DNA from 2 places in the Companilactobacillus halodurans genome. Region 2 is predicted to be linked to the other one. Evidence: riboswitches for the same ligand, from Rfam matches in the RefSeq annotation. Region 2 holds a riboswitch; the other holds the start of a gene.
The links. Region 2 has a riboswitch for fluoride ahead of eno (phosphopyruvate hydratase). Riboswitches for the same ligand answer to the same signal wherever they lie in the genome.
Positions count from the first base shown of each region.

Region 1: linked by a shared signal. The riboswitch ahead of FHL05_RS06835 (MutS-related protein) and the one ahead of eno (phosphopyruvate hydratase) in region 2 are both predicted to bind fluoride.

Region 1 covers NZ_VDFO01000022.1:1,837-5,267, reverse strand. Annotated here, with positions in the region: gene FHL05_RS06850 (metallophosphoesterase family protein) at 1-66, shown strand, start outside; gene FHL05_RS06845 (DHH family phosphoesterase) at 111-1,061, shown strand; gene FHL05_RS06840 (histidine phosphatase family protein) at 1,117-1,773, opposite strand; fluoride riboswitch at 1,910-1,973, shown strand; gene FHL05_RS06835 (MutS-related protein) at 2,021-3,431, shown strand, end outside.
Region 2 covers NZ_VDFO01000038.1:454-3,884, forward strand. Annotated here, with positions in the region: gene FHL05_RS09710 (FAD-dependent oxidoreductase) at 1-945, shown strand, start outside; fluoride riboswitch at 1,587-1,652, shown strand; gene eno (phosphopyruvate hydratase) at 1,723-3,003, shown strand; gene FHL05_RS09720 (HAD-IC family P-type ATPase) at 3,017-3,431, shown strand, end outside.

The DNA of each region.
Region 1 (3,431 bases), on a different contig from region 2:
ATCAATTCAGAGAACAATTATCGTCAAAAAGCTAAGGACTTCTTGATTGACTTAGCTAAGAAATAAACGTTAATGTTAAAAAAATATCAAAAAGTTGAGGAGAAAAGCCTATGATTGATGAAATTTTAAAAGATATCGAAAAATATAAGACCATCATCATTCTCAGACATCAAAATCCCGACCCTGATGCTGTCGGTTCACAAACTGGTTTGGCCACGATTTTAAGAGATGCATATCCTCAAAAAAATATCTATATAACTGGAATTGATTTACCCGTCCTCGATTGGATCGGTAAAATGCAGACGATTCCCAGCCAAGCTTATCAAGATGCACTCGTTATCACCGTAGACACTGCCAACGTGCCCCGAATCGACAACAATGGCGATTATAAAAAAGCTGCTAAATTGATTAAAATTGACCATCATCCCAATGTTGATCCTTTTGGTGATTTGAATTGGGTCGATGAAGACTATTCTAGTTGTGCTGAAATGATTTACACTCTAGCTGATAAATTAGCACCGCTAAAAATCTCGAAACAAAGTGCTTATAGTCTCTATTCTGGTGTCATCGGCGATACGAATCGTTTCTTATACGCTGAAACGACTTATCGAACCTTGATGATTGCCGCCCAATTAGCAAAAACTGGCATCGATATTTCCGACATCAGCTTGCATGAAGACGAAATGTCTCTTCAAGTGGCTCGACTAGAAGCCTATATCCTAAATAACCTCAAGATTACTCCTTCTGGTTTTGGATATATCGTGATTCGAAAAGATACCTTGGAAGATTTCCACTTAGATGCTGGCGAATTAGATCACGTCGTGCCTTTGATTGGACGCATTACTAAAGTCCACAACTGGATTGTTGTAAGTGAAGAAGACACCAATCGTTTTCGAGTTAATTTGCGTTCCAAGACCGTTTCAATCAACGGAGTTGCTGAAAAATTTGGCGGTGGCGGCCATCCTTTAGCCTCCGGTGCTTATGTTGGTAGCATGGAACAAGTCAAAGCTTTGATTAAAGATATGGATGCTTTAAACAAAGAAAAAGAAAATTCACATTAAAAAATAGGTGATTTCAAGAAATGTTTTCTTAGAAATCACCTATTTTTTGTATTATTTAAATGTTTTGTTCAACCTTTTGGTTGTAGTAAACGACATGTGGCTCAAACTTATCGCCCTCGAGATGAATCTTAGTTAAAGACAAATTATTAGGTTCAATTTGACTCAACATATCATGAGCATAAGTATCGACTAAAGCGGTCAGGATTGCGCTGTGCGTGACGACTATGACGGGCTTTTTTTCTGCTTGATCGATTTTTTCAATTCCTTTAGCAAAACGTGCCCAAAACTCGCTGCTAGTTTCAGCCAAATTGGCTGGATCTAATTTAGCAATTTTATCTTGAATTTCATTAGCAGACAATTCCTTAAAAGTTTCTTCAACTGACTTACCGATAATTTTTTGATAAGTTTCTTTTTTGGACTGGCCTTCAAAACTGCCATAGAATTGTTCACGCAATTCAGGCATCGTGACCATTTTAAAAGTTTTCCCGCCGGCTGCTTTGGCGCCATTATTCAATTCCGTAACAGTCTGGACGGACCGGTTCATATCGCTGCAATAAATCGTATCTGAGAGTTCTCCTAAATTTTTCAAGGTTCTTCCCATGCGATAGGCCTCTTCATGACCCGCTTTGGTTAATGGAGTATCCGACCATCCCTGCATTTTCCTGAGATGATTAAAATATGTTTCTCCATGACGGATGAAGTAAATATTCATAGCTATCAACTCCCATTGAATCTGTCTATATAAGTAAAATTGTAGGCTTGTCCAACTTAAAAGACAATTGTTAGGTTTTTAGAAAACAAGACCTAAATTATTGCTGGAAAACAAAATAAGTAATATTATAATTCCAGAGAGAGTCGGTGATGACGTTCACCGCAAAAATTCAATTTGAATTTGACGACGTCTACCTTTATTTGAGGCAGGCGTCTTTTTTTATCCCAAAATTTGGAGGTATGGCTTTATGTTTAACAGCTTATTATTTACGAATACCAATAAACCAGCGGAATTATTACCCAATGATGATCCCATTTTTCAAGATTTGAACCTCGATGACCTCTTTTTACAAGTTAACCAACTGACTGGCTTCGATATTTCTGAATTTAATCATCAACCATTAATCGATGACGAAGAAATCCGTTACCGTCAGGAAACTTTTAAAGACTTTCAAAATGAAGATATCTATCACGATTTTGAAGACTTCACGAAACAAATGCTTTATTCCATGAAAGAACACGAAGAAATTCACAAACTATATCCTCAAGCTTATCGCGAGCATAAATTAGTCAACATTTTAGATGACGAATTAAATGCGATTCATTCTTTAATTCTTAACTTACAAGACCTATCGCTTGATTCCAAAGGCCTGGTTAAATTTATCGACTACCTAGAAGAATATGAAAATTCCGAAAAAATCTTGGCAATCAAAAAAGATATCAAAAACATCAATCATGATTTCAACGATATTTATTATCGGTTGTATCTCAATGGCCGCAATGTAACTGTTGAAGCTTCTCCCGAACCCAAAGAAAGCATGGATAGTCGTTTTGAAGAGATTTTTACTCCAATCTTCAATCATCAAAAGGACCTCACCAAACCAGTGAAGATGGACGACATTTATGGCTCTTACAATATGAACAACCTGCAAGTCTCAATCATCACCGAGTTAGTCAAGTTGTATCCTGACCAATTTGCAGAAATGAACCAATTCTATCAAAAATATGCTACTTATCATGATGAATTGATTGAAAAAATCGTTAAAGAGCTGACCTTCTTTTTAGCTTGGCAAAAAGCTGAACTAACGGTTGAAAAAATTGGCCATCTCGCTTTCACGCTTCCTATACTAGTTAAATCTGGCAGCAAACGTATCGATAACAGTTTTGACTTTGGTTTAGCGCTCAAGCAATTCACTTCCACGCAAACAATTGTTACTAATCAAGTAGAAATCAATCCGAAAAAACCTTTCTTAGTCATTTCTGGTCCCAATCAAGGGGGTAAAACTACTTACGCCCGCATGGTCGGACAAATTTTTTACCTAGCTAGATTAGGCATTGCGATTGCTGGAACCTCGGCCAAAATCAGAACTCGCCAGTCAATCTTCACCCATTTCGATCGCCAAGAATCCAGCAACAAACTCAGCGGTCTTTTGGAAACTGACGTTGAGCGAATCCACCAGATCATTCAAAAAGTCGACCAGAATAGTTTCGTTATCCTCAATGAATTGTTCTCCTCTACTTCTGAAGAAGATGCAACAAAACTTGGTACCAGAGTTGTTAAAGAACTTGATAAACGACATGCTAGCGGGATTTATGTTACTTTTTTGGAATCTTTAGGAACCTTGCCACAAGTTCAACCCCTGATGAGCCAAGTAACAG
Region 2 (3,431 bases):
ATTTATGAATCAGCTTTGAATTATCCTAGCATTGCTATTGTTGGTGCAGGTTATGTTGGCGTTGAGTTAGCTGAAAGTTACGCCAATACTGTCCACGATGTAACATTGATTCAATCTAGAGACCAAATTTTGAATAATTATGTCGATAAACCATTATCGGATACGATTATCAATAAGTTAAAGGAACACAATGTAAAAGTTCAATTAGGCGAACGTGTTTCAGAAATTGTTGATGGAGATCAATTAACCATCAAGACTAAAGCGGGACATGCTTATAAAGCCGATTTAGTTATCGTCTGTACCGGATTTTTTGCCAATACTGATTTATTACGAGGTCAGGTTCAAATGAATGGATATGGAGCCATCATTATTAATGATTATATGCAAACTTCTGATCCTGATATTTATGCAGCTGGAGATTCCTGTGTCGTTAAGTTCAATCCAACTGGTGAAATGAAGTATATTCCGCTAGCAAGTAGTGCCGTTCGTCAAGGAACCTTGGCCGGTATTAATGTTTTTGGCGACATTCGTAGATACATGGGAACTCAAGCAACGACGGCTATGGAGATATTTGGTTATACTTTAGCTGAGACCGGATTAACTTTGAAGAAAGCTTTGGCTAGTGGTATCAACGCTGATCGAGTAATTTATTCTGATAACTATCGTCCTGACTATATGCCTACGACCGACTTGCTGACGATTTATCTCGTTTATGATAAAGATACGCGTAAAGTCCTTGGGGCTCAGCTCTTTAGTAAACATGAAATTGCACAATCAGCCAATGCTATTTCAATTTGTATTCAAAATGAGAATACGATTGATGACTTAGCTTTTGTCGATATGCTTTTCCAACCAAATTATGATAATCCGTTTAATTATTTGAATTTAGTAGCTCAACAAGCTATTGCTAAAGAGGCAAAAGAAAAAGAGACTAAAAAAGCCTAACTAAATAAATTTGTTTAGGTAGACGAATTGAAAATTTACAAAATGTATACTAAAAGGACCAGTTGACGGGGAAAACTCAACTGGTCCTTTTTTTGGTGATTTGATTTGTGATAGGAGTAGGAAATTAACTGTTTTTTCCGTCAGATGATGGGGTATCTAACGAATTTAGGGAGATTATTATGGTCTGTCTATCAATGTTGAGTTGAGTAAACTTAAGAAATGAGTCTTATTCCTATCAATCGTAATTGGGAGTTACTAGCAAATCAATCACTAATCTAAAATAAGCATCTAGTCATAGATTTTTGTAATTTTCTATACGGGAGGCAAAAAACAGACTTTGCAAACCTATGCTTACCTTGGATTTTAACAAAGTTGCTATGTTAGCCCCTCCTTCCTCTATGTTAGCGATTTCTTATTTGGTACAAAGACAGTATAGCAAGGAATGCTTGATTTCACAAAAGAAACGCTCATGAGGATATCTGTCAGAAATGTTGATAAATAGCGGTCTATAGCAGTTGCTCAATATTCTCTCTCAAAAAATCATTAATTTCTTTTGTTCAAAATATTTCACAATCAAATAAATAGCGACTAAAATTAAGTTTTATGCTTGTTTAAACAGAGAAAGTATATTACTATGAAGTCGTTCGAATGGCGATGACGTTCGCCGAAAATATTACTTAATTGTGATTGATGACGTCTACTTTAGATAACCACCTAATACTGGGGGAATTATTTGAGGTAGTCGTCTTTTTTTATGATTAAGAAGGGAGTATTTATATGACAGTAACAATTGAGAACGTAAAAGCTAGGGAAGTATTCGATTCACGTGGTAACCCAACCGTTGAAGCAGATGTTTTACTTTCAAATGGTGTCTTAGGTCGTGCAAGTGTTCCATCAGGTAAATCAACTGGTGACAATGAAGCCGTTGAATTGCGTGACGGTGGAGACAGACTTGACGGAAAAGGTGTTTTAAAGGCTGTCAACAATGTTAATACTTTAATCAACGATAAACTAAAGGGTGCAGATCCATTCAACCAAGCTCACATCGATCAAATGATGATTGATCTTGATGGCACTCCTAATAAGGCAAAATTAGGTGCCAATGCAATTCTCGGTGTTTCAATTGCCAATGTCCGTGCTGCAGCAAATAGTGAAAAGATTCCAGTATACCGCTACTTAGGTGGTGTCGATCTTGAATTGCCACAAACATTCCACAATGTTATCAACGGTGGAGAACATGCTGACAATGGTATTGATATGCAAGAATTCTTGATTACTCCAATCAAGCGCACAACCTTTAGAGATGGATTTGAAAAAATCGTTAATGTTTACCATCAACTAAAGAAAAACCTTGAAAAAGAAGGCTATCAAACAGGACTTGGCGATGAAGGTGGATTTGCTCCAGACCTTCCATCAAGTGAAGCTGCTATTGATGAATTAAACTGTGCTATTAAAGATGCCGGTTATGTTCCTGGCGAAGAAATTGGTATTGCCTTTGATGCTGCTGCATCAAGTTTCGCTCAAGATGACGGTTCATACTTATTCGAAGGTGAAAAACGTTCAGCTGACGAAATGGGCACATATTATGAAGGACTATTAGATAAATATCCAGCTATTGTTTCAATGGAAGATCCATTTGGCGAAAATGATTGGGATAATTTTGCTAAATTTACTCAAAAGAATGGCAATCGTGTTCAAATTGTTACTGATGATAACGTATGTACAAATCCTGCACTCTTCAGAAAAGCTATCAAGAAGGGTATGGCAAACAGTTTCTTAATCAAATTGAATCAAATCGGTACTGTTACAGAAACTATGGAAGCTATCCGTGTTGCTAGAAAGAATGGCTACACAACAATGATGTCTCACCGTTCAGGTGAAACTGAAGATTCATTCTTGGCTGACTTTACAGTTGCTATGCACGCTGAACAATTGAAATCAGGTGCTCCAGCTCGTGGTGAACGTTTGGCTAAGTACAATCAACTATTGAGAATCGAGGAAGAGTTAGGCAAGGAAGCCAATTTAGCACACTTCCCTAATGATGTCGACTTTGACTAATTAACACATAATCATGAAAGAAAAATATGGTCTTACTACACAAGATGTAACAAAAATCAGACAAGAGAGCGGTTTTAATGAGACTCCAAAAATCAAAAAAACTTTTCTCAGTTTGATTGGCAAACGTTTGATTGGACCGATTCCTTATATTATCGAGTTGGCTTTAATCATTGAATTGTTATTAGGCAACTACATTCAGGTTGGATTTATCTTTGCTTTACTCTTGTTTTCAGCAATTGATGGGGCGATTCAAGAGAATCGAGCTGCTCAATCCATTGGGGAGTTAGATTCGAAATTGATTGCTTATACAAGTGTCTTTCGAGATGGCAAATGGCAAAAGATTTCTAGTCGTGAGTTGGTTCCAGATGATTTAATACACTTGTCGGTAGGATCAATAGTTCCCGCAGACTGTAAAATAGTCGCGGGAA